Regions from separate parts of the Streptomyces sp. NPDC059255 genome, predicted to be linked through region 2. Evidence: riboswitches for the same ligand, from Rfam matches in the RefSeq annotation. Region 2 holds a riboswitch; each other region holds the start of a gene.

The links. Region 2 has a riboswitch for cyclic di-AMP ahead of ACFXKG_RS07190 (M23 family metallopeptidase). Riboswitches for the same ligand answer to the same signal wherever they lie in the genome.
Region 1: linked by a shared signal. The riboswitch ahead of ACFXKG_RS36620 (M23 family metallopeptidase) and the one ahead of ACFXKG_RS07190 (M23 family metallopeptidase) in region 2 are both predicted to bind cyclic di-AMP.
Region 3: linked by a shared signal. The riboswitch ahead of ACFXKG_RS22535 (transglycosylase SLT domain-containing protein) and the one ahead of ACFXKG_RS07190 (M23 family metallopeptidase) in region 2 are both predicted to bind cyclic di-AMP.
Region 4: linked by a shared signal. The riboswitch ahead of ACFXKG_RS26310 (transglycosylase family protein) and the one ahead of ACFXKG_RS07190 (M23 family metallopeptidase) in region 2 are both predicted to bind cyclic di-AMP.

Annotation. Positions count from the first base shown of each region.
Region 1 covers NZ_JBHYZP010000047.1:45,783-53,146, forward strand. The annotation lists gene ACFXKG_RS36605 (DNA topoisomerase (ATP-hydrolyzing) subunit A) at 1-2,115, opposite strand, end outside; gene ACFXKG_RS36610 (M16 family metallopeptidase) at 2,342-3,709, shown strand; gene ACFXKG_RS36615 (M16 family metallopeptidase) at 3,727-5,109, shown strand; cyclic di-AMP (ydaO/yuaA leader) riboswitch at 5,318-5,479, shown strand; gene ACFXKG_RS36620 (M23 family metallopeptidase) at 5,492-6,286, shown strand; gene ACFXKG_RS36625 (GntR family transcriptional regulator) at 6,506-7,201, shown strand.
Region 2 covers NZ_JBHYZP010000003.1:331,920-339,283, reverse strand. The annotation lists gene lhgO (L-2-hydroxyglutarate oxidase) at 1-615, shown strand, start outside; gene trmB (tRNA (guanosine(46)-N7)-methyltransferase TrmB) at 861-1,640, shown strand; gene ACFXKG_RS07200 (PrsW family intramembrane metalloprotease) at 1,795-3,072, shown strand; gene ACFXKG_RS07195 (aldo/keto reductase) at 3,096-4,040, opposite strand; gene ACFXKG_RS07190 (M23 family metallopeptidase) at 4,163-5,212, opposite strand; cyclic di-AMP (ydaO/yuaA leader) riboswitch at 5,224-5,378, opposite strand; gene ACFXKG_RS07185 (PP2C family protein-serine/threonine phosphatase) at 5,627-6,787, opposite strand; gene ACFXKG_RS07180 (MerR family transcriptional regulator) at 7,077-7,364, opposite strand, start outside.
Region 3 covers NZ_JBHYZP010000019.1:100,322-107,685, forward strand. The annotation lists gene ACFXKG_RS22530 (enolase C-terminal domain-like protein) at 1-1,244, shown strand, start outside; cyclic di-AMP (ydaO/yuaA leader) riboswitch at 1,753-1,916, shown strand; gene ACFXKG_RS22535 (transglycosylase SLT domain-containing protein) at 1,921-2,688, shown strand; gene ACFXKG_RS22540 (amino acid permease) at 2,851-4,251, opposite strand; gene ACFXKG_RS22545 (hypothetical protein) at 4,462-4,872, opposite strand; gene ACFXKG_RS22550 (trypsin-like serine peptidase) at 5,039-6,199, opposite strand; gene ACFXKG_RS22555 (nitroreductase family deazaflavin-dependent oxidoreductase) at 6,344-6,886, opposite strand; gene ACFXKG_RS22560 (PP2C family protein-serine/threonine phosphatase) at 7,029-7,364, shown strand, end outside.
Region 4 covers NZ_JBHYZP010000025.1:108,747-116,110, forward strand. The annotation lists gene ACFXKG_RS26300 (septum formation initiator family protein) at 124-597, opposite strand; gene eno (phosphopyruvate hydratase) at 814-2,109, opposite strand; gene ACFXKG_RS26310 (transglycosylase family protein) at 2,331-3,083, opposite strand; cyclic di-AMP (ydaO/yuaA leader) riboswitch at 3,091-3,263, opposite strand; gene ACFXKG_RS26315 (transglycosylase family protein) at 4,182-5,030, opposite strand; gene ACFXKG_RS26320 (cytochrome P450) at 5,176-6,441, opposite strand; gene ACFXKG_RS26325 (nucleoside triphosphate pyrophosphohydrolase) at 6,602-7,364, opposite strand, start outside.

The DNA of each region.
Region 1 (7,364 bases), on a different contig from region 2:
CGCGGCGTCGTCGGTGAGCTTGACGCCCGCCATGCCGCCCGCGGCCCGCCCCTGCGGCCGTACCTGCCCCGCCGGATAGCGCAGCAGCTGGGCGTCGGAGGTGATGAAGACGAGGTCCTCCTCGCCGGTACGCAGCTCGGCGCCGCCGATGACTCGGTCGCCCTCCTTGAGGGAGATGACCTCCAACTCGTCCTTGTTGGACGGGTAGTCCGGGACGACCCGCTTGACGACGCCCTGGAGCGTGCCGAGCGCGAGCCCCGGGGACGACTCGTCCAGCGTCGTCAGGCAGACCAGCTCCTCGCCGTCCTCCAGCGCCAGGAACTCCGCGACCGGCGCCCCGCCCGACAGGTTCGGCGTCGCGGCGGTGTCCGGGAGCCGCGGCAGGTCGATCACGGAGAGCCGCAGCAGCCGTCCCGCCGAGGTCACCGCGCCGACGTCGCCGCGTGCCGTCGCCGGCACGGCCGAGACGATCACGTCGTGCTTGACGCGCCGGCCCTCGCCCGCGTCCAGCGGCTGGCCGTTGGCCGTACGGGCCAGCAGCCCGGTGGAGGAGAGCAGCACGCGGCACGGGTCGTCGGCGACCTCCAGCGGCACCGAGGCCACCGAGGCGCCGGACTCCAGCAGCACCGTGCGGCGCGGGGTGCCGAACTTCTTGGCCACCGCGGCCAGTTCCGAGGAGACCAGCTTGCGCAGCTCGGCGTCCGAGTCCAGGATGCCCGTCAGCTCGTCGATCTCACCGTTGAGCCGGTCGCGCTCGCCCTCCAGCTCGATCCGGTCGAACCGGGTGAGCCGGCGCAGCGGCGTGTCCAGGATGTACTGCGTCTGGATCTCGCTGAGCGAGAAGCGCTCGATCAGCCGCTCCTTGGCCTGTGCCGAGTTGTCGCTCGACCTGATCAGCCGGATGACCTCGTCGATGTCGACGAGCGCGGTGAGCAGTCCCTCGACCAGATGAAGCCGGTCACGCCGCTTCGTCCTGCGGAACTCGCTGCGCCGGCGCACCACCGTGAACCGGTGGTCCAGATAGACCTCCAGCAGTTCCTTGAAGCCGAGCGTCAGCGGCTGGCCGTCCACCAGCGCCACATTGTTGATGCCGAAGGACTCCTCCAGCGGCGTGAGCTTGTAGAGCTGCTCCAGGACCGCTTCCGGCACGAAGCCGTTCTTGATCTCGATGACCAGGCGCAGGCCGTGCGAGCGGTCCGTGAGGTCCTTGACGTCGGCGATGCCCTGGAGCTTCTTCGCGGAGACCAGGTCCTTGATCTTCGCGATGACCTTCTCGGGGCCGACCGTGAAGGGCAGTTCCGTGACGACGATGCCCTTGCGGCGGGCGGTGACGTCCTCCACCGTCGCCGTCGACCGGATCTTGAAGGTGCCCCGGCCCTTCTCGTACGCGTCCTTGATGCCCGTCAGCCCGACGATCCGGCCGCCGGTCGGCAGGTCGGGACCGGGCACGAAACGCATCAGCGTCTCCAGGTCGGCGGCGGGGTGCTTGATGAGGTGACGGGCCGCCGCCACGACCTCGCCCAGGTTGTGCGGCGGCATGTTCGTCGCCATGCCGACCGCGATGCCGGTGGCCCCGTTGACCAGCAGGTTGGGGTACGCGGCCGGAAGTGTGACCGGTTCGCGCTCCTGACCGTCGTAATTCGGCTCGAAATCGACGGTGTCCTCGTCGATCGACTCGGTCATGAGCGACGTCGCGTCGGCCATCCGCGCCTCGGTGTACCGCATGGCGGCCGGCGGGTCGTCGTTCCCGAGGGAGCCGAAGTTGCCGTGGCCGTCCACCAGCGGCAGCCGCATAGAGAACGGCTGCGCCATGCGGACCATGGCGTCGTAGATGGACGCGTCCCCGTGCGGGTGGAGCTTGCCCATCACCTCACCGACGACGCGCGCGCACTTCACGTAACCGCGGTCGGGGCGCAGGCCCATCTCGTTCATCTGGTACACGATGCGGCGGTGTACCGGCTTCATGCCGTCCCGGGCGTCGGGCAGGGCCCGGGAGTAGATCACCGAGTACGCGTACTCAAGGAAGGAGCCCTGCATTTCATCGACCACGTCGATGTCGAGGATCTTCTCCTCGAAGTCCTCCGGCGGCGGGGTCTTGGTGCTGCGGCGGGCCATCGCGGCTGCGGCTCCTTCACAAGTTCTGTACGGCAACTTCTGGAACTGACGCGGACCATTGTGGACCGCGCCACTGACAACGCCGACCTCGACCCGTCGTTGGGACGGGAAGGGGCGCGTGTCGGAAGGGTGCCAGATCCCGGACCTGTTACGGGAACTTCGCCAGGTGTCGGCACGCTTGCATACAGTGGCAGGACTTCTCCATATCGCGATCGAAGGGACGTACATGCCCATGGGTCACACGGCCACAGCGCAGGCCGGCTCCGGCGGCCTGACAGCGACTGAGCACCGCCTGGCCAACGGCCTCCGCGTGGTGCTCTCCGAGGACCACCTGACCCCGGTCGCCGCGGTCTGCCTCTGGTACGACGTCGGCTCGCGCCACGAAGTCAAGGGCCGTACCGGCCTTGCCCACCTTTTCGAGCACCTGATGTTCCAGGGCTCGGCGCAGGTGTCCGGGAACGGCCACTTCGAGCTGGTGCAGGGGGCCGGCGGTTCCCTCAACGGCACCACCAGCTTCGAGCGCACCAACTACTTCGAGACCATGCCCGCCCACCAGCTCGAACTGGCGCTCTGGCTGGAAGCCGACCGGATGGGCTCCTTGCTCGCCGCGCTCGACGAGGAGTCCATGGAGAACCAGCGGGACGTCGTCAAGAACGAGCGCCGCCAGCGGTACGACAATGTGCCATACGGTACGGCCTTCGAACGACTGACCGCGCTCTCCTACCCCGAGGGCCACCCGTACCACCACACGCCGATCGGCTCGATGGCCGACCTGGACGCGGCCACCCTGGAGGACGCCCGCGCGTTCTTCCGTACGAACTACGCGCCGAACAACGCGGTGCTCTCCGTCGTCGGCGACATCGACCCCGAGCGCACCCTCGCCTGGATCGAGAAGTACTTCGGCTCCATCCCCTCCCACGACGGCAAGCAGCCGCCGCGCGACGGCACCCTCCCCGACACCATCGGCGAGCAGCTGCGCGAGGAGATCCTGGAGGAGGTCCCGGCCCGCGCGCTGATGGCCGCCTACCGGCTGCCGCACGACGGCGACCGCGCGTGCGACGCCGCCGACCTGGCGCTCACAGTCCTCGGCGGCGGCGAGTCCTCCCGCCTCCACAACCGGCTGGTACGGCGCGACCAGACCGCCGTCGCCGCGGGCTTCGGGCTGCTGCGGCTGGCGGGCGCCCCCTCGCTCGGCTGGCTGGACGTGAAGACGTCCGGCGGCGTCGAGGTCCCGGAGATCGAGACCGCCGTCGACGAGGAGCTGGCCCGGTTCGCCGCCGAGGGCCCCACCGCCGAGGAGATGGAGCGGGCCCAGGCCCAGCTCGAACGCGAATGGCTGGACCGGCTCGGCACGGTCGCGGGCCGCGCCGACGAACTGTGCCGGTTCGCCGTCCTGTTCGGCGACCCCCAGCTCGCGCTGAGCGCCGTCGACCGCGTCCTGGACATCACCGCGGACGAGGTCAGGGACGTCGCCGCGGCGCGACTGCGCCCCGACAACCGGGCGGTGCTGGTGTACGAACCGGTCACCCCCGACGACGTGGCGGACGCCGCCGACACCGCCGAGACCGACGAGCACGAGGGGACGGACCAGTGACCGACGCTGCCGTGACCATGGAGTTCCACCCGCGGCCGACCGCGGGCGAGGCCAAGCCCTGGGCCTTCCCGGCCCCCGGGCGCGCCATGCTCGACAACGGGCTGACGGTGCTGCGCTGCGACCGCCCGGGACAGCAGGTGGTGGCCGTCGAGATCAATCTCGACGCCCCGCTGGACGCCGAGCCCGAAGGACTCGACGGCATCGCCACGATCATGGCGCGGGCGCTCTCCGAGGGCACCGACAAGCACAGCGCCGAGGAGTTCGCCGCCGAGCTGGAGCGCTGCGGCGCCACCCTCGACGCGCACGCGGACCACCCGGGCCTGCGGGTCTCCCTGGAGGTCCCCGTCTCCCGGCTGCTCAAGGCGCTCGGTCTGCTCGCCGAGGCGCTGCGCGCCCCCGCCTTCGCCGACAGCGAGGTCGAACGGCTCGTACGGAACCGGCTCGACGAGATCCCGCACGAGACCGCCAACCCGGGCCGGCGTGCCGCCAAGCAGCTCTCCAAGGAGCTGTTCCCGGCCGCGCTGCGCATGTCCCGGCCGCGCCAGGGCACCGAGGAGACCGTGGCACGCATCGACGCCGCGGGCGTCCGCGCCTTCTACGAGGCGCACGTACGCCCCGCCACGGCCACCGCGGTCGTCGTCGGCGACCTCGCGGGCGTCGACCTGGACGGGATCCTCGCGGACACCCTCGGCGCCTGGACGGGCGACACGGCGGCGCCCCGGCCCGTACCGGCGATCACCGCCGACGACACCGGCCGCGTGGTCATCGTGGACCGCCCCGGCGCCGTCCAGACGCAGCTCCTGATCGGCCGGATCGGTGCCGACCGGCACGACCGTGTCTGGCCCGCGCAGGTGCTCGGCACGTACTGCCTGGGCGGCACGCTCACCTCCCGGCTCGACCGCGTCCTGCGCGAGGAGAAGGGCTACACCTACGGCGTACGCGCCTTCGGCCAGGTGCTGCGCTCCTCGGCGCCGTCCTCCCCGGACGGGGCGACGGGCGCCGCGATGCTCGCCATCAGCGGCTCCGTGGACACCGCGTCCACAGGACCGGCGCTCGACGACCTCTGGACGGTGCTGCGCACCCTCGCCGCCGAGGGGCTCACGGACGCCGAACGAGACGTGGCCGTGCAGAACCTGGTGGGCGTCGCGCCGCTCAAGTACGAGACGGCCGCCTCCGTCGCCGGCACGCTCGCCGACCAGGTCGAGCAGCACCTTCCGGACGACTTCCAGGCACAGCTCTACGCCCGGCTGGCCGAGACGGGCACGGTCGAGGCGACGGCCGCCGTCGTCAACGCCTTCCCGGTGGACCGGCTCGTCACCGTTCTGGTCGGCGACGCGGCGCAGATCAAGGAGCCGGTCGAGGCTCTGGGAATCGGTGAAGTGACGGTTGTCACAGGCTGATTCGTCTTGTGAAGGAACCCCGGCGACCGAGGTCGCCGGGGTTCTGCTTTATGTCCGCTTTGATGGAGAGAATGCCTGTCTGCCCTGTGGTGTGCGCTACAAAAAACCTTGTCTGTTTGGTTATTGAAAGACGGGCCGCTTAGCGTCGGTCCGGCTGTTCGCCGTTGCGCCGCATCCGTGGCACCGGGCAGCCATCGCCGAGTCCCCGTCAGATGCTGTGCCGCAGCCGGTGCAGCGGGGGAGCCGGGGACCCACGTCCCTGGGGTGAATCGGACGGCCTTCGCGGGCACACCGCGCGCGGAGGGGTCCGTAGGAGACCTTCCTGCTCCGAACCCGTCAGCTAACCCGGTAGGCGAGAGGGAAGGAAAGGACCAGCCACTCCATGGCGTTCACCCGTGCCACCGGGAAGCACCGCGCCCCGAACCGCATCACCTGCAAGGGCGCGAGCGCCGCCGGGTTCGCGACGCTGACCGCGACCGGCGTCATCGGCTCCCTCGCCTCCCCGGCCCTCGCCGCGGGCACCGGCGCCGAGGCGGTCTCGGAGACCGGCCTGACCCAGGTCATCGCCATCGGCGACGCCGTCGCCGGCGCGGTCGACGACCAGGCCGAGGCCCAGCGCCACGCAGCCGAGAAGGCCGAGCGGCTGAAGGCCGAGGCCAAGGCGCGCGCCGCCGCCAAGGCCGAGGCGGAGCGCAAGGCGGAGGCCCGCGCGAAGGAGCTGCGCGAGGAGCGGGAGCGTGCCGCACGGGCCGAGGAGCGCAAGCGGCTGAACACCTTCCAGCTCCCCGTCGCCGGCTCCTACGTCACCACCGGTTACCACACCGGCGGCTCCCTCTGGTCCTCCGGCAGCCACTCGGGCGTCGACTTCCGCGCCGCGTCCGGCACGCCGGTCGTGGCGGTCGGCACGGGCACCGTCGTCGAGGCCGGCTGGGGCGGCTCGTACGGCAACAACATCGTCCTCAGGATGGCGGACGGCACCTACACCCAGTACGGCCACCTCTCCTCGATCGGCGTCTCCGTCGGCCAGAGCGTCGCCGCGGGCGAGCGGATCGGGCTCTCGGGCGCCACCGGCAACGTCACGGGGCCGCACCTCCACTTCGAGGCCAGGACGAGCGCCGACTACGGCTCCGACATGGACCCGGTCGCCTACCTGCGCGCGCACGGCGTCGGGGTCTGACCGCTTTCCGTCCCCCCTCTCGCGTACCTCTCCGGGCCCGTCCGCACACGTCCCTCCGTCGCTCCCGGTCCCTCCCGCGTGCGGCTCTCCGCCTCCGCGCTGGCCAAAAGATATCCATGGATTCCGGGCACCCATCGGAAATTCGCGTTGGTTGCAATAGAGTCACGGAACAGGCGTCAATCGGCAGCGTTTCGCGCGGATTAAGGCGGAGGTTCGGACATGCGCATTCCGGCGCATTCGGTATGCACGGCTATTCGCGACGACATCGTCTCCGGACTGTTCGAGCGGGGCAGCCGGCTCACCGAGGAGCAGCTCGCGCGGCGCTACGGCGTCTCCCGCGTCCCGGTGCGCGAGGCGCTGCGCACGCTGGAGTCGGAAGGCTTCGTGACCACGCGCCGCCATGTCGGCGCGTGTGTGGCCGAACCCACGGAGCAGGAGGCCGCGGACCTGCTGGAGGTACGGCTGCTGCTGGAGCCGCTGGGAGCGGCGCGCGCCGCCCAGCGCCGCACGGAGGCCCACCTCAAGGTCCTCCGCGGCCTGGTCAGACTGGGCCAGGAGCGGGCCCGCAGGGGCCAGGGCGAGGATCTGCGCGCGCTGGGCGCCTGGTTCCACGAGACGCTCGCCCAGGCGTCCGGCAGCCCCGCGCTCACCTCGCTGCTCACCCAGCTGCGCCACAAGATCGCCTGGATGTACGTGGTCGAGCAGCCCAGTCACCCGGTGGAGTCCTGGGCGGAGCACGGCGCGATCGTGGACGCGGTGGCGCGCGGCGACGGCGAACGCGCGCGGGCGCTCACCACCCTGCACACGGAGCGCACCGTGGTGGTGCACCGGCTGCGCCGTCCCGACCGGGGGCGCGACCGGGAAAAGGTGAGGGCTTCGCAACATGCCGTAAACATCGCGAGCGCACGGCATTAACAATCGCGCCGTATACAAAGAGAAAGAAATAGGTGCGGCCTATTTTCTGCTGCCCGCGCGCAGCCGCCCGTACGAAAAGACGCCGCACCGAAATATGTGGCGCCGAAAGACTGCACCGAAAGACGGACCAAAAGACGGAGCGGTGGGGCGGCCGAATAGGCGG
Region 2 (7,364 bases):
GCCCTGGTCAACTGCGCGGGGCTGCAGTGCGACCGGCTGGCCCGGCTCACGGGCGACGACCCGGGGATGCGGATCGTGCCGTTCCGGGGCGAGTACTACGAGCTGGCCAGGCCGGAGCTGGTGCGGGGACTGGTCTATCCGGTGCCGGACCCGGCGTTCCCGTTCCTCGGGGTGCATCTGACGCGGGCCGTCGACGGCAGCGTGCACGTCGGACCGAACGCGGTCCCCGCGCTGGCCCGCGAGGGGTACACCTGGACCGCGGTACGCCCGGCCGAGCTGGCCGCGACGCTGGCCTGGCCGGGCTCCTGGCACACGGCGCGCCGGCACTGGCGGTACGGCGCGGGCGAGCTGCGCCGCTCGCTCTCGAAGCGGGCCTTCGCGGCGGCCGTACGGCGGCTGCTCCCCGCGGTCAGGGACGCCGACCTGCGCCCGGCGGCGGCCGGCGTACGGGCCCAGGCGATCCTGCGGGACGGCACCCTGGCGGACGACTTCCTGATCCGGCGGGCGCGGCGCACGGTCCACGTCCTGAACGCCCCGTCCCCGGCGGCGACCGCGTCGCTGCCCATCGGGCGCGAGGTGGCACGCCGGGCGCTCGCGGTGCTGGCGGAGGGGTAGGGCCTTCCCCCTTTCCCCTTTGGCCTTTGGCCTTTCCCCTTTGGCCTTTCCCCTGGCGCCCTTCGTCCGGCGCCCTTCGTCCGGCCCCGGGGCTCCGGGAGCGGTCCGTAGAATTGGGGCATCACGGCCGGATCCCGGCCGCACCCGCCCCGCCTCCGCCCCCACCAGCCCGGATTGCCGAGATGACCGAGAACCCCACAGCGAGCCGCCCCGCGCAGCGCCCCGCGACCCGCCCCGTCGGCCGGATGTTCCCCGACGGCACCGGCCCCGCGGCCGACCCCGCCGGGTCGCACTTCGAGCGGCGGATCCGCAGCTTCCAGCCGCGCCGCAGCCGGGTGACCACCGGGCAGGCCGATGCGCTGCGGCGGCTCTGGCCGGTGTGGGGCATGGACATCGACGGCCGCGGGGTGCTCGATCCGGGCGCGCTCTTCGACGGGCTGCCGGTCGTCCTGGAGATCGGCTTCGGGATGGGCGAGGCGACGGCGCGGATGGCCGCCGACGATCCCGGGACCGGCATCCTCGCCGTCGACGTGCACACCCCGGGCCAGGGCAATCTGCTCCGGCTCGCCGAGGAGAAGGGGCTCGCCAACATACGGGTGGCCAACGGCGACGCGATCATCCTGCTCCGCGAGATGCTGCCCGCCGCGTCGCTCGACGGGATGCGCGTCTACTTCCCGGACCCCTGGCCCAAGAAGCGGCACCACAAGCGCCGGCTGATCCAGCAGGAGTTCCTCACCCTGGCCGCGCCCCGGCTGAAGCCCGGGGCCGTACTGCACTGCGCGACCGACTGGGAACCGTACGCCGAGCAGATGCTCGCCGAGCTCACCGCGCATCCGGACTTCGAGAACACGGCGCCGGACGGCGGCTACGCGCCCCGGCCCGCCTTCCGGCCGCTGACCCGGTTCGAGGGCCAGGGGCTCGACAAGGGGCACGTGGTGCACGACCTGCTGTTCCGCCGTACCGGGAGCCGTACCGGGAGCCGTACCGGGACTCCCGCCGGGACTCCTGCCGGAGATCGCGTCTGACACGGGGTTCGGGCACGGGCCCTCGCCGGGTGTCGGTGCCCCTCGTTAGGGTCATCAGGTGTCAGAACCGTTCCAGCGGAGCCCCGGTCCGCCGCGCCTCGACTCCGAGCGCCCCGATCCGGAGCCGGCCATCCCCGTCTACGAGCAGCAGGAGCTGCGCGGCGACCTGTGGAGCGCCGTGCCCGAGCCTGCCCGCAGGCGTTACCGGCCGACGCGCGCGTTCTGGCGCAGGAGGGCGGTCAGGGCCTGGGCGGTGATCACGGTACTGGCGCTCTGCGCGCTGGTGATCCTCGCGCTCGTCCGGGAGCAGACCGGGCCGCAGGGCTTCCTGGTGGGCCTCGGGCTCGCCGTCCTGCCCGTACCGCTGCTGGCGGCCGCCTTCCGCTGGCTGGACCGGGTCGAGCCGGGGCCGTGGCGGAATCTGCTGTTCGCCTTCGCCTGGGGCGCCTTCGCGGCGGCGCTCGTCGCGATCATCGCGAACTCCTTCGCGACGGAGTGGATCGCCACCGCCACCGCGGATCCGGCGGGCGCGGAGTCGCTGGGCGCCACGGTGATAGCGCCGGTCGTCGAGGAGAGCGCGAAGGCGACGGCGATCCTGCTGATCTTCCTCTTCCGCAGACGCAGCTTCACGGGGCTGGTCGACGGCGTCGTGATCGCGGGATTCAGCGCCACCGGCTTCGCGTTCACGGAGAACATCCTCTATCTGGGCAACGCGTTCGGCGAGGACCAGAGCCAGGGGTACTCCGGGCTGAACTCGGTCACGGCGGCCACCTTCTTCGTACGGGTCGTGATGTCGCCGTTCGCGCATCCGCTCTTCACCGCGGCGGCGGGCATCGGCTTCGGCCTGGCGGCGATGGCGGCCCGGCGGCAGAAGATCCGCCGCGTGGCTTTTCCGCTGCTCGGGCTGTTCCTCGCGATGGGCATGCACGCCCTGTGGAACGGCTCGGGGTCGCTCTTCGGCCCCTTCGGCTTCTACGCCGTGTACGGGGCCTTCATGGTCCCGGTCTTCGGGCTGCTGACCTGGCTGGTGATCTGGAGCCGGCAGCGCGAGCTGCGCACGCTCGCGGCCGAGCTGCCCGCGTACGCCGCCGCGGGGTGGCTGGCCGCGGCCGCGCCCCCCGCGCTCTCCTCGATGCGGGCGCGCTCCATGGCGCGGGGGTTCGCGGGGCGTCACCACGGGCCCGCGGCGGCGCGGACGGTCGCGGAGTACGAGGCGTTCGCGACGTCCCTGGCGTTTCTGCGCCACCGGGCCGGGCGGGACCCGGTCGGCCCGGACTTCGTGGAGCGCGAGCAGGAGTTGCTGCACCACCTGTGGGAGCGCAAGGAGATAGCCGGGCCCGCGCTGACCTACGCGGCGCGGGCCACCGGCCGGGTACGGGTGCCGCCGCCGTACATCGACTACGACGGCTACAACCCGTACCGCCAGTACTGACACCTGTCCGGGTGTGACCTCCGTCAGGCGGAGGCGGCGGTCAGCTCCGCCAGCTCCTCCGCCGTCAGCTCCAGCTCGGCGCCCGCGAGCAGCGTCGGAAGCTGCTCGACCGTGCGCGCGGAGGCGAGGGGCGCGATGACGGTCGGCTGCGCCGCCAGCCAGGCGAGCGCGACGGTGGCGACCTCGGCGCCGCGCGCCGCGGCGATCCGGTCCAGCGCGGCGAGCACCTTGACGCCCCGCTCGGACTCCAGGTACTTGCCCGCGCTGCCGGCCCGCGCGCTCTCCACCTGGGTGCCGGGGCGGTACTTACCGGTGAGGAAGCCGGAGGCGAGGGCGAAGTACGGCACGACGGAGAGGCCGTGGCGGACCGCGGCGTCCCGCAGGGGGCCCTCGTACGTGTCGCGCGAGACCAGGTTGTAGTGCGGCTGAAGCGCGACGTACCGGGCCAGCCCCTCGCGCTCCGCGAAGGCGATCGAGGCGTCCAGCCGCTCCGCGCTGATGTTGGAGGCGGCGACGGCACGCACCTTGCCCTCCGTGACGAGCTGGTCGAGGGCGGTGACGATCTCCTCGACCGGGACGTCCGGGTCGTCGAAGTGCGTGTAGTACAGGTCGATGTAGTCGGTACGGAGCCGCCGCAGCGACTCCTCGGCCCCGGCCTTGATGGTGGCCGCCTTCAGCCCCTTGAACTCCGGGTGCGCGCCCACCTTCGTCGCGAGGAGCACGTCGGAGCGGTTGCCGCGCGCGGCGAACCACTCGCCGAGGACGGTCTCGGACTCACCACCGGAATGGCCGTCCACCCAGGCCGTGTAGACGTCCGCGGTGTCCACGAAATTGCCGCCCGCGGCGGTGTACGCGTCGAGGACGGCGAAGGACTCCGTACGGTCCGCGGTCCAGCCGAAGACGTTGCCGCCGAGGGCGAGCGGGAAGACCTTGAGGTCGGAGGAACCGAGTGTGCGCAAAGTCGTCATGCGTCACTTCAACCCCGCCGCAGAGCGCCTTATTCCGTTTCGGGGCGCTCTGCGTGCTCCTGCTTCCCTCAGGACCAGACCCTCAGGACCGGGAGGCCGGCCTCAGGACCGGGGCGTCGGCCTCAGGGGTTGATGCCCTTGCCGTTCAGCCACGCCATCGGGTCGATGCCCGTGCCGCCCGCCGTGTGGACCTCCAGGTGGAGGTGGGGCCCGGTGACGTTGCCGGTCGCGCCGACGCGGCCGATGACCTCGCCGGTGGAGACCTTCTGCCCGGCGCTGACCGAGAGCGAGGACTGGTGCGCGTACCAGACCTCCGTGCCGTCCTCCAGCTCCAGGACCGTGCGGTAGCCGTACGAACCCGACCAGCCGGCCGACTTGACGGTGCCGCTGTGCACGGCCTTGACGGGGGTGCCCGTCGGCGCCGCGAAGTCCAGGCCGGTGTGGTAGCCGGAGGACCAGAGGGAGCCGGACTGGCCGAAGGAGGAGGTGAGGGTGTACGAGGAGGTGGGGAGGGAGAAGCTGGCCGCCAGCTTGGCGAGACGCTCCTGCTCGGCCTTGGCCTTGGCCTCCGCCTCGGCCTTCTTCTTGGCCGCCTCGATCTTCTTCTCCGCGTCGTTCTGCCGCGCCTTGGCCTGGCTCGCGGCCTTCTCGGCGGCCGCGTCCTCCTCCGCCGCCTGCTGCGTCGCGTCGGCCTTCGCCTGCTGCCGCTCGGCCTGCTGGAGGATGCGGGCGCGCAGCGCCTCGCCGGCGTCGGTGGTGCCCTGCTCGGCGTCCGCGGCGGTCAGGCCGGCGGTGCTCAGGGGCGCGCGGGCCAGCACGTCCGACGCGGAGTCCGCGTCGTCCGACCCCAGGGAGCCCATCCCCGGCAGGGACTTGGCGTCGGGAAGGTTGTCCGCGATGGCGTCGGGCAGGGATATGGAGACCGCGGGCTTGTCCTGCGCGGTGGCGATGCCGCCCGCGCCGACGGCGGCGATGACGCCGACACCCAGGACCGTGGAGCTGCGGGCGAGCCCGTTGCGCTGCTTGGCGACGCGGTGCCTGCCGCGTACGGGGCGGATGGACTCCTCGGTGGGATTCCACTCCCCCCAGGTCCCGGGCGCCTCGTTCTCACTGCCGCTGCCGAAGGAGTGGGTTTCGAAGGTGGCCGTGGGGGCAGGCTTGTTGGACGCCACTGAGGCGTGCTCCTTTCCTTCCTTCTCGCCTACCGGGTTAGCTGACGGGTTCGGAGCAGGAAGGTCTCCTACGGGTGTCCCCTGCCGCACGAAGCGGCAAGTAACTCCCGATTCACCCCAATTGGTGGTTCCCCGGTTCCCTCGCGGGATTCGGCGCACGCGCACGGTGCCATCTCTGGCGACGGCTGGGACAACCGCGCTGCGTTATCGAACGTTAATAGAGACCAGGGCCTTATTCCAAGCTGTTCCCGATGATCGTTAACGACTTCGCAACGGACGTAACGGGACACAAGAGCGCGCATCCGGGCGAGTTGATCGGCGCTCGGGGCACATTGGTCCGCCCTGCATACTTGACGGTATGTCAAACGTTATGCGGAGGGATACCCGCCGGTCACCATGAGTGATGCCGCGCGCTCAGGGCACGATCGGCATCGTCCGACGCCGCTCCGGCTCGCCCTCCGAGGGCCGGCTGATCGCCAGCAGCGCCATGTCGTCCTGGCTTCCGCCGCCCGTGTGCCGCCGTACGTCGTCGATCAGCGCCTGGAGCATTTCGTCGGGCCCCTGGAAGATCCGCCCGTCGAGCCGCTCGCACGGGACGTAGAAGATCCCGTGCGCGTCGCGCGCCTCGGTGAGCCCGTCCGTGTAGAAGAGCAGCGTCGCGCCGTCGGGGTACGCGGACTGCTCGGCCCGGTCGGGCCACGCGCCCAGCTCGCTCATGCCGAGCGGCAGCGCGGGGTCCTGCGCCCTCAGCATCCGTACGGCACCGCCGTGACAGATCAGCGGCTCGGGATGGCCCCGGTTGACGAGCCGTACGATGCCCTCGCCGTGCGGGATCTCCGCCAGTACGGCCGTGGTGAACCCTTCGAAGACATCGAGCCCGTCCCGCCCCGTCCCCTCCCGCAGGAGCGAGCGCTCCAGCCGCTGCGCGACGCCCTCCAGCGAGCTCTCCTGCTCCGCCGCCTCCCGGAACGACCCGATGATGACGGCGACCGCCTCGACCGCCTCCAGCCCCTTCCCCCGTACGTCGCCGACGACCAGCCGTACCCCGTACGGCGTGTCCTGCACGGCGAACAGGTCGCCGCCGATGAACGCGCCCTCCTGCGCCGCCTCGTACCGCGCCGCGATCCGCAGCCCGCCGATCCGCTCGGCGGGTCTGGGCAGCACGGCGCGCTGGGCGGTCTCGGCGATGACGCGGGCGGAGGCGAGCCGTTCGCCGCTGCGTCTGACGACGCCGTTGATGTAGAGCGCGAGGGCGGAGACGACCAGCACCGTCAGCAGTTCGCTGACCGACACCACCGTCGTGAGCGTGTCCGTATGGATACGGAGCGCCACCTCGGCGGCGAGCGAGGCCACGGCCACCAGCAGGACGCCGAGCAGCGGGAAGAACGGGGCGGCGATCAGCGGGGCGGCGGCGAAGAACGGCGCCGCGGTCACGCGGGCCGGGGTCACCAGGTCGAGCACCACCCCGCCGATGATCACCAGGGCGGGCAGGAGCCGGACGAGCCGCCGACCGGCCAGGCGCCGCGCGTACGGTCCGGCCGGTCCGTACGGCGCCCGGTCCGCCACCCGGCCCAGGTCGCGGGCGGGGTCCCTGCGATGGTCGCGCCCGTACGTGCCGGTCGCCCAGAAACCCGCGGCGTCGGCGCCCAGAATCCCGGCGCCGTCGGCGTCCTGTCTGCTTCTGCCGCCGAGGCGTTCCCGGATTCTCCTGAGCTTCCCCACCAGTCGTCTCCTGCCCGTTCCGCCGACGGCTGCGGACGGCACCGCGCTCCACCCAGGCTGGCCGCCGCCGCGCCGGGAGGCGACCCGCCGTCGGCCGACTGGGCTACGGAGACCGATGGCACGGAGGCCGGTGTGAAGACGCTCAGTCGGTCAGGTGGCGCTCGGCGTACACCTTCATGGCGTCCCGCACGAGCACAGCCGTACCTTCACCGTACTTGTCATACGTCGCGGTGAAACGTGGATCATCGACGTACGTGGCCGTGACTCCGATGACATAAGACCTGGTGGGCTCCATGGTCACCGCCAGCCAGTCACAGTGACGCCGGGCGATCGCCTGCGCCTCCTCGCCGGACGCGTCGTGGCCGGCCGCCGCCGCGCGCCCCCAGTCGCGGGCGATCGACTCGTGCCGCTCCTGGAACGCCCGGCGCTC
Region 3 (7,364 bases), on a different contig from region 2:
CCCCGTACTTCACCCGCAACGTCCTGGTCGTCCAGGACTCCGAGGGCCGGACCGGCGTGGGCGAGGTGCCGGGTGGCGAGCGCATCACCCGTACGCTGCGCGAGGCCCAACCTCTCGTCGTCGGAAGCCGGTTGGGCGACCACAAGCGGGTGCTGCGGGCCCTGGGGGAGCGGTTCGGCGGCCGTGACGCGGGTGGGCGCGGGGAGCAGACCTTCGACCTGCGCACCACGGTGCACGCCGTGACGGCCGTCGAATCGGCGCTCCTCGACCTGCTGGGCCAGCACCTGGAGGTGCCGGTGGCCGCGCTGCTCGGGGACGGCAAACAGCGTGACGCGGTACGGGTCCTCGGCTACCTCTTCTACGTCGGCGACCCCGGCAGGACCGACCTGGAGTACGTCCGGGAACCCGGCGCGGACGTCGAGTGGTACCGCGTCCGGCGCGAGGAGGCGCTGACCCCGGAGTCGATCGTCCGGCAGGCGGAGGCGACGTACGAGCGGTACGGCTTCCGGGACTTCAAGCTCAAGGGCGGTGTCCTGCCGGGGGCGGAGGAGGTCAAGGCCGTACGCGCGCTGAAGGAACGCTTCCCCGGGGCGCGGATCACCCTCGACCCCAACGGCGCCTGGTCGCTGCGGGAAGCGGTCGAACTGTGCCGGCCCCTGGTCGGCACGCTCGCGTACGCCGAGGACCCGTGCGGAGCGGAGGACGGCTTCTCGGGCCGGGAGATCCTGGCGGAGTTCCGCCGGGCCACCGGCCTGCCCACCGCGACCAACATGGTCGCGACGGACTGGCGCCAGCTCACCCACGCGATGGCGCTGCAGTCGGTCTCCATCCCGCTCGCCGACCCGCACTTCTGGACCATGCAGGGGTCGGTGCGGGTGGCCCAGCTCTGCCATGCGACGGGGCTGACGTGGGGCTGCCACTCCAACAACCACTTCGACATCTCGCTGGCGATGATGGCCCACTGCGGGGCCGCCGCCCCCGGGGAGTACAACGCCCTGGACACCCACTGGATCTGGCAGGAGGGCCTGGAGCGGCTGACCGTGGAGCCCCCGCGCATCGTCGCCGGCGAGGTCGCCGTCGACGACACCCCGGGGCTCGGCGTCGAACTCGACATGGACCGGCTTCTCGCCGCCCATGAGCTGTACGTGGAGAAGAACCTCTCCGGCCGGGACGACGCCGCCGGGATGCGTTTTCTGGTACGGGACTGGGAGTTCGACAGCAAGCGTCCCTGCTTGGTGAGATGAGACATTGCCGCACTCATGTCCCGCCTATTGCGACGGCGGAACGAGGATGCGGTACGAAGGCACGCCATGGCGTGCCATGGCGCGACAGGCCGTCAGAAGAATGAATCGTCCGGTGAATTCGAAGGGGTTCCGGTTCAATTCCCGCCGGGTGTTCCCAGTTGTCGGAGAGTCGGGTGGGAGGGCGATGGATCCTCTCGCCCGCCGGAGACCGATAAGGGCGTTTTGTCGGTATTTACCGTTAAGTGAAGTTAGGTGGCGTTAGGGGCACTTGTAGCCTCTGACGCCTTTTGCCTGTCCGATTATTCCGTTACGTTCGTGACCTGTGTCACCTCTGCCTCGGCGGGCGGGCGGAGCGAGGTGGACGCTTTCTCTCCCAGGAGAGGAAAGTTGAGTTCCCGGGACGCCTCCGAAAGGGTGATTGACCCGAAAATTCGGAACTTGTGCCGTCCTGATATCTCGCTTACGTTCTCGTCCATCCGGATGGAACGCCCAATCCTGCCGCTGTCCGGAGACCCACACACCTATCCGTCACAAGGCAGGAGCGGGGGACCCAGGTAAGTCGCCGGTCCGGATTTCCGGAACGGCTCGGGGTGAAGCCGTACGCACCGCCGTACGGCCGGGCATCTCCAGCCCGAACCCGACAGCTCACCTCGCAGGCGACGGAGAGGAATTCGTCGTGCCCAGAAACGCCAAGCACCGCCGTCCCAGAACCGGCTCGATCGCCCGTCGCCTCGTCGCGGTCGGCACCGGGGGCGCCGCTCTCGCGATTCCGCTGGTCACCGCGGCCACCGCCCAGGCGGCGCCCGCGACGGTGGAACACGTCCGTGCGGCCAAGGCCGCGGAGGCTCCCGCCGCCACGCCGAAGACCACCGCCACGACCTATGTCGTGGTCGAGGGCGACTCCCTGTCGAAGATCGCACAGGCCCACTCCGTCAGCGGCGGCTGGCAGAAGCTCTACGAGGACAACCGGAGCGCCGTCGGCGCCAACCCGTCGCTCGTGCACCCCGGCCTCAAGCTGACCGTCAACGGGAAGAAGGCCGCCGCCCCGGCGACCACCGCCGCGGAGACGAGTACGGAGTCCGCCGGGAGCGGCTCGGTCGAGCCGGCCGTCGCGAAGACGTACACCGACAACCTGGACGGCTGGATCCGCGAGGCGCTGGACGTCATGGCCCAGCACGGGATCCCCGGCAGCTACGAGGGCATCCACCGCAACATCATGCGTGAGTCCTCGGGCAACCCGAACGCCATCAACAACTGGGACATCAACGCCCAGAACGGCGTTCCGTCCAAGGGGCTGCTCCAGGTCATCGCCCCGACGTTCCAGGCGTACCACGTGCCCGGTACGGCGATGGACGCCTACGACCCGGTCGCCAACATCACGGCCGCGTGCAACTACGCCGCCGACCGGTACGGCTCGATCGACAACGTGAACGGTCCCTACTAGACCGGACCCGCGTCGCCCGACGGGTGACGAACGCACCGGGCCCCGGCCCCGCCGTCTCAGGACGACGGGGACGGGGCCCGTTCGCGTACCCGTCACACGCGTCTACGTGTCACACGCGTCTACGTGTCACACGTGTCCTACGTGTCACACGTGTCGTACGCGTCACGAACGCCGCGCGCGTAGCTCCCGTACCCCCGCCACCGCCAGCACGAGCGCCGTCGCGCCCAGGGACCAGAGGAGCTGCGGGCGGGCCGCGTCGTCGAGCAGCATCAGCACGAACACCGCCGCCATCGCGGCGAGCGTCACCCACGTCAGGCCGGGGAACAGCCACATCCGCAGGACCAGGCGCTCCGGCGCCTCCCGCTCGACGCGCGGGCGCAGCCGCAGCTGCGAGACGGCGATCATCGCCCAGACGAAGAGCAGCACCGCGCCGACCGCGTTGAGCATGTACAGGAAGACCGAGTCGGGCCACTTCAGATTGAGCAGGACGGAGACGAACCCGAACGCCACCGACGCCAGCACCGCCCGCCGGGGCACGCCCGACCCGCTCACCTTCAGCAGGGCCTTCGGCGCCTCGCCCCGCTCGGCCAGGGAGAAGACCATCCGGGAGGAGCCGTACAGGTTGGCGTTGAGCGCCGAGAGCAGCGCCACGAACACCACGATGTTCATGATCTGCCCGGCCGACGGGATACCGATCGCGTCGAGGACCGTGACGTACGGGCTGAGCCCCGCCTTCTGTGCCGTCCAGGGCAGCACGGCCACGATGACCGCCATCGAGCCGACGTAGAAGAACAGGATCCGGTAGACCGCGCTGCGCACCGCGCGGGCCACCGAGCGCACCGGGTCGTCGGACTCGGCCGCCGCGATCGTGACGACCTCCAGACCGCCGAAGGCGAAGATCACGGCGAGCACCCCGGAGGTCACACCCTGCCAGCCGTTGGGGAGGAAGCCGCCCTGCCCGGTGAGGTTGGCGAGACCGGCCGGGCGGGTGTCGGGCAGGACACCGAGGACCGCGAGGAGCCCGAGGACCAGGAACGCGACGATCGCGAAGACCTTCAGGGCCGCGAAGTAGAACTCGAACTCGCCGAAGTTCTTCACGGCGGCGAGGTTCGCACCGGTGAAGACGACCATGAAGACCAGGACCCACGCCCACTGCGGTACGGAGGGCAGCCAGCCGTTCGCGATCTGCGCCGCCCCCGTCGCCTCCACGGCGAGCACGACGACGAGCAGGAACCAGTACAGCCAGCCGACGCTGAAACCCGCCCACCGGCCGAGCGCGCGCTCGGCGTGCACGGAGAACGAGCCCGACGCGGGCATGGCCGTCGACATCTCGCCCAGCATCCGCATCACGCACATCGCGAGCGCGCCCGCGATCAGGTACGAGACGACGATCCCGGGTCCGGCCAGCGCGATCCCCGCGCCGGAACCGACGAAGAGCCCGGCGCCGATGACGCCCCCGAGCCCGAGCATGGTGAGATGGCGCTGCTTGAGCCCGCCGGCCAGCGGTTCGGCGGATTCGGCGGCGGGTGTGGCGGTGGGGCGGGAGGTGAGTCGGTCGTGCATGGGGAGGGCTCAGACTGCTTTCGGGGCCGGTGAGGGGACGCGGTGGTGCGGTCCTCGCAGTCTCCCCGGACGCCCCCCGTCCAGGCAAAACGTTTCCGGACGCGACGACCGGCGCGCCCGCCCCTGGCTCCCGTCCGCCACCGGGTGCGGCGGCGGACGGGGCCGCACGGAGCTGGAAAGGGCCGCCCGGGCCGGCGCGCCGGCCCGGGCCTACGCGTCGAGCGGTGGCCGGTGGGTCGGGGAGCCGGCGATGCTGCCGCCGGTCCGGGTGACCGAGGCGTCGAACTCGGTGATCGTGAGCTGGAAGCCGACCGGGCGGCGGGCGGCGATCGGCTCCAGGTGCTTCTCCGCCGCCGCGAAGAGCTCGTCCGCTATCCGGCTCCTGAGCTCCTCGGGGCGGCCGGGCGCGATCGTCAGCCTGATCTGCACATGGCCGTTGGCGGGCCCGCTCCCCGGACGGTCGCCGACCCGGGCAGCGGTCGCCGGCATGGCGAGCGTGCGGGTGCCCCAGCGGGGGAAGACGCCCAGGCCGAGCGCGGTCTCGTGCAGGACGTCGAGGAGCGTCTCGACGTCCAGGTCCTCGGCCAGGTTCGGGGTGTACTCGACGATGATGTGCGGCACCTTCGGATCTCGCTTTCGTGTGGCCGTACGGGAACGGGAGACGCCGGGGCCCCGGCGCTACCGCGAGTCTGCCCGGACCGCGTAACGGACCGCCGCCCCGACCACGTACCGGACCCTCAACGCGCTGCGTACCGGACCCCTCGTCCGGCCCCTTCACCCGGACCGCTCAGGCGAACTTGTCGCTGACGGCGTCGTAGATCGCCTTCGCCCCCGGGCCGAGGTAGGGACCCGCCAGCCAGGTCTGGGCGCTCGGGCCGATGGACGTGTTGCTCACCAGCGCGGACCGCCCCTGCGCGTCCTCGATGAACCAGCCGCCGCCGGAGGAGCCCCCGGTCATCGTGCAGCCGACCCGGTACAGCGACGGCTGGTCGTCCCGGACCGAGAGCCGGCCGGGGCGGCCCTGGCAGGAGAACATCCGCTCACCGTCGAACGGCGGCGCGGCCGGATACCCCCAGAGGCTCATCCCCGCGATCTTCGTCGCCGACGGCGCGTCGAACATGACGCGGGACGCGCCGCCGACCGTCTCCTCCAGCGAGGCGAAGTCGCTGCCCGCCGGCTTCTTCACATGCAGCACGGCGAAGTCGAACGGCGAACCGCTGCCGCCCGACGGGGTCCCCTCGGAGATCCACTGGGGCGAGGTCTGCGCCCAGTCCGCCCACCAGATGCCGAACGGCGAGAGCCGGCTCTTGCCCACCCCCACCAGCTCCTCGCTCGACAGCCCCTTGTCGTTGTACGACGGCACGAAGACGATGTTGCGGAACCAGCCGCCCTTCGCCCCCGCGTGCACACAGTGCCCCGCCGTCCACACCAGGTTGGAGGCACCGGGGTTGGCCGGGTCCGTCACCACCGTCGCGGAGCAGACCGAGGGACCCTCGGGGGTGTCGAAGAAGAGCTTGCCGACCACCGGGGCGCTGTCGCGGTACGAGACGGGCACCGGCCGCGCGGCGACGGGCTCCGGCTCCGGGTCGGAGACGCCCGCGTCCCCGAAGTTCCCGTCCACCGGCCGGTCCGGGCTGGTGCCCTGGAGCATCCGGCCCGGGAGCCACAGCCCCTCGATGACCGGATTGAAGAACGCGGCGGCCTCCCGCGCCCAGTCCGAGGCGTCCCAGTCGCGCCAGCCGCCCTCACGCCACCCCTCCGGCGCGTCGGAGCCGACGGACCCGGCCGGGCCGGTACCTCCCGCGGACCCCGCTGACCCGGCAGACCCGGCGGACCCGGCGGACCCGGCGCCCGCGCTCCCGGTGGGCGCGGAGCAGGCGGTGGCGCTGATCGCCAGTAGGGCGAGCATGCAGGCCATGAGCATCACCGGGCGGTGCCTGGAGCGCATGGATCGTTCCTCCGGTCCTTCAAATGCGTCGAACGCTGTGCGCACGGGGCCCGGGGAAGTACGGAGTCCGGCGACAACCTGTCTTGAGGAGGTAGTACGTGGGGGCGCCCTCCCCGGTTCAAGACACCGTGCCGCAGGCCCGCTTCAGGAGGCGGGCGGTTCCGCCGCCGGGGAGCACGCCGGACGCGGGAACGAGGGACGGGACTCCTCCAGCCGTACGAACGCGATCTGTTCGCCGGCCGCCCGGTACGCCGCGAGGCGGGCGTCCGCGTCCGCGTCGGGGCCGGCGTCGGCCTCCGGGTCGAGGCCCAGGAACGAGCAGAGCGTCCTCGCCGCGCGGGGCCGGGCGCGCGCGTACCGCTCCATGATCAGGCCGCACTCCTCCGGAGCCGGGAAGCGGGCCGTGACCGCGTGGTAGCGGCGGCCGGTCTGGATGGTCACCTGGGGGGTGTGCCGCAGATTCCGGTACCACTGCGCCGACGCGCCGGAGCCGGAGGTGACGGTCCAGCTCCGCGGCGCCGTGTCCTGCTCCACGACCCCGATCACGACCTGGCGCGACTGCCCCGTGAACCGGCCCGTGTGGATGAGCAGCAGCATCCGCCGGCCGAACAGCGGTCCGAGGCCCGCGCGGTAGAGGAGGATCGGCAGTCTGTCCACCTTCCGCCGCCATCCGGTGGGGGGCGTCATGCCCGGCGGCGGGGACGGCTGCTTCACAGCCCTGCACCTCCTGGCACCGCAGAGGCCGGATGACGGCGTCGATTCGATAACGACGGGACGTTCATGGAGCTTTCGCGATGCTTTGACAACAGAACCTTTGCATAGTCTAAACATGGGCGAGGCGGGAGCGGACATGCTGCGGGAGGACCGACCGGAAGGCCGGTCCGGCACGCGGCCCGGCGGGAAGCCGGGCACGGGACCCGGTGCGAGACCCGGCGGCGCCCCGACCGCCGCCACCGCCGCGTTCCCGGGCGTGAACGCGGGCGCCCGCACCGGGGCGGGGGACGGCGCGCCGACCGGCCGCGGCACCCCTGGCGAGGACCTCTCCACCCCCGTTGTGCTGGGCGTTCTCCCGTTCGCCGCGCTCGCCGTCGTCGCGCTGGTGGAGCTGATCGCCGGGCCCAAGATCGGCTTCCTGCCGCTCTTCTCGCTCGGCCCCGCCTTCGCC
Region 4 (7,364 bases), on a different contig from region 2:
TCATGTCGTGCGGGGGTGGGGGTGAGGCGCGGGGTGGGATGAACAGGGCGGGGTGAGCCGGGCGGGGTGCGTCCGTACACGTAACACGTATGTACGGGTGCGTCCGTGCGCGTACATACGTACCTACGTGCCGGGGCGGTCCGCCTCGTCCACCCCGTCCAGGACGTTCGAGTACCAGGGGCGGTCCGCCGCACCCTCGTCCTCGCGCCGTTCCCGCGCCGCCTCCGGGTCGATGACGGTGAAGCCCGTCTCCCCCGGCCGCAGGTAGTGCAGATGCTCGCGGGCCAGCCGCTCGACGTACGCGTCGTCCTGGAGCCGCGCCTTCTCGTCGCGCAGCTCCGCCACGCGCCGCTGCGCCTCCTGGCTCAGCCGCTCCTGCTCGGCGATCTCGTTCCGCTGCGACACGTACTCCCGCATCGGATACGCGAGCGCCACCACCAGGGTGCAGACGACCAGCGCGAGGAAGGCCGCGCGTCCCGTGAGCCGGGAGCGGCGGTCCTGCCTGCGGTTCTGCGAGCGGTAGACCCTCGCCGCGGTCTGCTCACCGAGCAACCGCAGCCTGGTCGAGGTGGAGAACCGGTCCCGGTTCCCGGCCATGGCCCGCCTCCCCTGTCATGTACGAACGTCCCCGGACACGGTACGGGACCGCGGCCGGGGACGTCCGTACGACGGGCGGATGAGCGCCCGTCGTACGGACCGGGTTACGCGCCCCCTCAGCCGTTGGAGGAACGCATCCTCTTAACTGTTCGCGGAGCGCATCCTCTTAGCCGTTCGCGGAGCGCATCCTCTTAGCCGTTCGCAGAGCGCATCCTCTTAATTGTTCGCAGAGCGAAACCGCGGGAACGCGCTGCGGCCCGCGTACACCGCCGCGTCGTCGAGGATCTCCTCGATGCGCAGCAGCTGGTTGTACTTGGCGACGCGGTCCGAGCGGGCCGGGGCGCCGGTCTTGATCTGACCGCAGTTCACGGCCACCGCGAGGTCGGCGATCGTGACGTCCTCGGTCTCACCGGAGCGGTGCGACATCATGCACTTGAAGCCGTTGCGCTGGGCCAGCTCGACGGCGTCCAGCGTCTCGGTCAGCGAGCCGATCTGGTTGACCTTGACCAGCAGGGCGTTGGCCGAGCCCTCCTCGATGCCGCGGGCGAGGCGCTCCGGGTTGGTGACGAAGAGGTCGTCGCCGACGATCTGGACCTTGGAGCCCAGCTTGTCGGTGATGACCTTCCAGCCGGCCCAGTCGTCCTCGAAGAGCGGGTCCTCGATGGAGACGAGCGGGTAGGCGTCGACCAGCTCCTCGTAGTACTCGGTCATCTCGGCGGCCGAGCGCGACTTGCCCTCGAACTCGTAGCTGCCGTCCTTGTAGAACTCGGACGCGGCGACGTCGAGCGCGAGCGCGATGTCGCGGCCGGGGACGTAACCGGCCTCCTTGATCGCCTCAAGGATGAGGTCGAGCGCGGCGCGGTTGGACTCCAGGTTGGGCGCGAAGCCGCCCTCGTCGCCGAGGCCGGTGGAGAGGCCCTTCTGCTTCAGGACCTTCTTGAGCGTGTGGTAGACCTCGGCGCCCCAGCGCAGCGCCTCGGAGAAGGACTCCGCGCCGATCGGGGCGATCATGAATTCCTGGATGTCGACATTCGAATCGGCGTGCGAGCCGCCGTTCAGGATGTTCATCATCGGAACGGGCAGCAGGTGCGCGTTCGGGCCGCCCAGGTAGCGGAAGAGCGGGAGGTCGGACGCCTCGGAGGCGGCGTGTGCGACGGCGAGCGAGACACCGAGGATGGCGTTGGCGCCCAGCGAGCCCTTGTTCTCGGTGGCGTCCAGGTCGATCATCGCCTGGTCGATGAGGCGCTGCTCGGTGGCGTCGTACCCGACCAGCTCCGGGCCGAGCTGCTCGATGACGGCGAGGACGGCCTTCTCGACACCCTTGCCCAGGTAGCGGCCGGCGTCTCCGTCGCGGAGTTCGACGGCCTCGAACGCACCGGTGGAGGCACCGGAGGGGACAGCAGCACGACCCGTACTGCCGTCGTCGAGGCCGACCTCGACCTCGACCGTGGGGTTGCCTCGCGAGTCAAGGATTTCCCGGGCTACGACGACGTCGATGGACGGCACGAGCATCTCCTTCTGGGATGTGACGCGTGGGTGCAGGGTCTCTTGGCCTTGCGACATGAGCCTAACCGGCTCCGGGTCATCGGCCAGCCGGTGCCCGCCCCCTAAGACGCTCCCGCTCGCACGGACCGCCGCTACCCGCCGGTAGCGGGACCGGATGGCGGGCAGCGGCGGGAACGGGGCCCGGCCCGGCGCGTACGGGGGTGACGCGCCGGGCCGGGGAGAAGGGGTCAGCGCAGGTGGAGCTGCTGACCCGGGTAGATGACGTCCGCGTCACGGACGATGTCCTTGTTCAGGTCGAAGACCTTCTTCCAGCCGCCCTTGACCTTGTGGGCGGTGGCGATCTTGGAGAGGGTGTCGCCGGACTTGACCTTGTACTCGCCGTCCCCCTTCTTGATCGTGAACGGGCGGCTCTGGCCGCGCGAGGCCGGCTGCGCCTCGTCACGGGTCGACTGCTGCGGCTGTGCCTGCCGGGTCGGGGCGGACTTCTGCGTACCGGAGCTGCTGGAGCTGCCGGAGGCCGAGCCGGCGGAACCGGAGCCGGAGCTGGAGGAGTTGGAGCCCGAACCGGAACCGGAGCCGGAACCGGAGCCCGAGCCGCCGTTGTACGCGGCGCCCGAGAGGCCCACGCCACAGCTCGGCCAGGCACCCTTGCCCTGGCCCGCGAGGACCTTCTCGGCGACGGCTATCTGCTGGGACTTGGAGGCCTGGTCGGCGCGGGGGGCGTAGGCGGTACCGCCGTACGTGGCCCAGGTGGAGGGCGTGAACTGCAGGCCGCCGTAGAAGCCGTTGCCCGTGTTGATCGACCAGTTGCCCCCGGATTCGCACTGGGCGACCCGGTCCCACTCGGAGGCGGTGGCGGCGGAGGCGGCGGTGGCACCGATCAGCGGGGCCGCGACGGCCGCGCCGGTGATCCCGGCGAGGGTGGCGTAGCGGACGGCCATGGACGGGCGGCGGTGCTTGGCCTTGCTGGAACGCAGCAGCATGAACACATCTCCTCACCGACGCCTACGAGGTGAGCTGTCGGGTTCGGGCCAATGAGTTGCCCGGCCGCGTGTTCGCACACGCGGCTTCACCCCTAGCCGGCCGCCGGCCGTCTCTCGACGGCCGGGCCCGGCGCAAACCTATGGGTCCCCCGCTCCTGCCTTCGGCGCTCGAAGCGACGATTACTCCCCCCGACCGACGGCAGGATTCGGCGTGACGGTCGACGAGGCCCGCGGTGCGAGCGGTTCAGACCGTAATCACAGCCCTGCCGGTTGTTCAAAGGGTCACATCCAGGAAATAACGCCCTTACCTCCTCCGAGGGACAATACGTTTCTGCAGGTGAGGACCGGATTCGATCAACCGGCGAGGCGAAGAGCCCGAGTTGCGGCAAAGAGACCCTTGTCTCACTTGCGCAGAAGTGGACATACAGTCGCTAACTGCCCGCGTTCCGGGCGGAGATCGGAGGCCCTGGCCAGGACGGACGCAGCGGAAAAGACGTCAACGGGGCGCCGTTCAACGGCACTCGCCCGCACCGGTTCCGGACTCCCCCGCTCCGGCGCTGGAGCGGGGCGCTCCGGTTCGCGAACCGCTCGACCCGGCCGCCGACTCCGGTCGCGGAGTCACGTACTCCGGCCGCGGAGTCATACGTTCCGGTCACGGAGTCATACGTTCCGGTCGCGGGCCAGGCGCCGGACTCACCCGTTCCGGCACTGGAACCTCTGGGTCCGGTTCGCGGAGCCTCTCGTTCCGGTCACGGAGTCACCCGTTCCGCCGTGGCACCCGGGGGCCGGGCCCGCTCACCTTGGTCGCCCGCTCCGGCTCTGGCGTCACTCAACGCCCGGCCCTGCGGCGGGGCGCCGCAACGGGGCGCTACGGCCCGGCGCGGGCACGGTGGGGCCGCCGCACCGCCGGGACCGGTGAGCCGGGCGTACGGCGGCCGGGAAGCCGCGCGGCCGCGCCCGGTGGGCGCCCGACGGGCGACGGGCTCGGCGGCGGCTCCGCGACGGACTCGGCGGCGGCTCCGGGACGGCTCCGGGAACGCGGAAGCCGCGCCTCCGTCGTGGAGGCGCGGCTTCCCAGGTCTTGCTGCCGGCTGCTCAGACCCAGCCGCCGACGACCTTCTGCCCGCCGCTCGCCAGGGAGAGGTGGCCGCCGACCGCGGTGACGACCTTCTCGACCTCGCGCTCCACACCGTCCGTGAGCCCGGCCCCGTCACGGGCTCCGCCCGCCCCGCGGGAGGCACGGCTGCCCGAGGCGCGCTCCTTGTCCGCGGTGCCCGGCGAGGCGTTCTCGTCGGCCGCCTGGCCGCGGTGCTTGCCCTTGGACGCCTCGTCCTTGCCCTTGCCCTCGGCGTCGTCCGTACCGGCCGCGGAGCCGGTGGCACCCGGGCTCGGGCTGGTGCTGGGGTCCGGGGAGGTCTTGCCGTCCGCGTCCGCGTCGGCATCCGGGTCCGTCACGGCGTCACCGGACGGATAGGCGTCCCCGGAAGGGCTGCCCGACGGGGTACCGGACGGATCGGTGCTCTTGCCGCCCCCCGTCACCCCCTCCACGATGCCGCCGACCGCACCGCCGACCGCCTCCGTCAGCCCGGAGACGGCGGCGCAGCTGGACCACGCCTGCGCCCCCTGGGCCTCGAAGACCTTCTCGGCCACGGCTATCTGCTGCGAGCGGCTGGCCAGGTCGGGGCGTTCGGCGTAGTCCCCGCCCCCGAACTCGTCCCAGGTCTCCTGGGACATCTGGAGCCCGCCGTAGTACCCGTTGGCGAGGTTCGCGCTCCACGTGCCGCCGCTCTCGCACCCCGCCACGCGGTCCCAGGTCGAGGAGTCCGCCGCGCTGGCGGCGCCGGCTCCGAGCAACGGGATCGCGATCGCGGATCCGGCCACCCCGGCGGCGACGAGAAGAGCTGGGGCCTGACGAGGTCGACGGTGTCGGCCGTTCCCGGACATGCGGTTGCCTTCCGTGTGACTGTCAATTCAACTCCGGCATGGTGTTACCGGGTCGACGTGAACGTAGCGGTACTCGAATGCTTGTCACAAGTCGATGCAGCAGAGATCACGTGAAAGTCACAGTATTGACGATGCGTCAGTAAAATTATCGGCCGGACAATGGCGTGAACTGCACCGGAAGCGTGCGCAATCCCCGCATGATGAGCCCGCCACGCCACCGCAAATCGGAAGGTTCTCCCGAAAGCCGCACATCCGGAAGCCGCTTCAGAAGCGTGGCGATCGCGGTCTGCCCCTCCACGCGGGCGAGCGGCGCGCCGAGGCAGTAGTGGATGCCGTGCCCGTACCCGAGGTGCTGATTGTCACGGCGCCCGAGGTCGAGCGCGTCGGGGTCACGGAAGCGCTCGGGGTCACGGTCGGCCGCGGCCAGCACGACGAGAACGGGGTCACCTGCAGCGATCCGCTGCCCACCCAGAGTCAGCGGCTCGGTGGCGTACCGCCAGGTCGCCATCTCCACGGGGCCGTCGTAGCGGAGCAGTTCCTCGACGCCGGTCGCCAGCAGACCCGTCTCGCCGGCGGCCAGGGAACTCTGCAGGCGTTCCCGTTCGGCCGGATTTCGCATAAGCGTGTACATGCCATTACCGATGAGATTCACCGTTGTCTCAAAACCGGCGAACAGAATGATAAAGGCCATCGCCGCGGCCTCGTTCTCGGTCAAATGCTCACCGTGGTCACCGGCCCGGATCAGACCGGAGATCAGGTCGTCGCCGGGATTCTCTCTTTTCCGGTGGATGAGTTCGGCCAGATAGCCGCGCATCTTCTTGACCGCCCGCGCGACCCCGCCGCGCGGCCCGCCCGCATGACGAATCATCATGCCCGCCCAGTCCCGGAAGTCGTCCTGGTCCTCGGACGGCACCCCGAGCAGATCACAGATCGCGTAGATCGGGAGCGGGAACGCGAACTCGTGGATGAGGTCCGCGCTGCCCCGCTCGGCGAAGCCGTCGATGAGACGGTCGGTCAGCTCCTGCACGCGCGGGGCGAACTCGGCGACGCGGCGCGGCGTGAACGCCTTGGACACCAGCCGCCGCAGCCGGGGGTGGTCGGGCGGGTCGATGTTCAGCAGGTGCGTCATCAGCTCCGCCTTGCGCTCCCCCGGGATGCCCGTCTTCCCCCGGGCGTGCGCCGGCTCGGCGTGGTGCACGGGATTCTTGGAGAGCCGCGCGTCGGCGAGCGCCTGCCGGGCGTCCCCGTACCGGGTCACGAGCCATGCCTCGACCCCGCTGGGCAGCTCGGTGCGGTGCACGGGGGCGTGTTCCCGCAGCCAGGCGTACGCGGGGTAAGGGTCGGTGGCGAACTCCCAGGTGAAGAGGGTGGGAGCGGCGCTGTTCGCAAGTTTCTCGGACGCATCGGACACGCCCCGACCGTAACCGCCCCCGAGCGCGCCCCCGGCCCCCGGTCCCCGGCCCGCGTACGCCGTCCGGTGCGTGTACGTCCGGTGCCTGTACGTCCGGTGCGTGCGTGCCCGGCGGCTACGCGCCCGGCGTCCGTACGTCCGGCACGTTCGCGTCCGGCGGCTACGCGCCCGGCGCGCGCTCGGCGGCCAGGATCCTGTCCCTATATACACGGGCCGCCGCGCGCAGCGCCGTCTCCGGGTCGATGCCCGACGCGTCCGCCCGTACGGCCAGGGCCAGCAGCTCGTACCCGATGGACTCACCCTCCGGAAGCGCGACCTCAAGACCGGCGGTACGGGCGCGGCTCGCGAGCTTCGCGGTGAGGGCCAGCCCCGGCTGACCGAGCGGTACGCCGTCGGTGACCGACGTGCGGCGCTTCTCGACCGCCTTCATCCGGATCCACTGCGCCTTGACCTCCTCGGGGGTGTCGACGCTCGCGTCGCCGAAGACATGGGGGTGGCGGTGGATCAGCTTCTCCACGATCGTGCCCGCGACGTCGTCGATGGAGAACGCCCCGCTCTCCTCCTCCCCGTCCTCCCCCGCGTCCCCTGCCGAGAGACCTTCCTGCGCGATCCGGGCATGAAAGACAACCTGGAGCAGGACATCCCCCAGCTCCTCGCGCAGCTCGTCCGCGTCGCCGTCCTCGATCGCCTCGACCAGTTCGTACGCCTCCTCGATGGCGTACTTGGCGAGCCCCTTGTGCGTCTGGCCCGAGGCCCACGGGCACTCCCTCCTGATCCGGTCCATGACCTGGACGAGATCGAGAAGCCGGGCGCCCGGCAGGTCGTACGAGCCGGGCAGCAGCTCCAGGTCCGGCATCGTGAACCGGCCCGAGCCGGCCAGCCGGGCGAGGCCGTCCGTCAGCTCGGCGTCGGTCCCGTCCCCC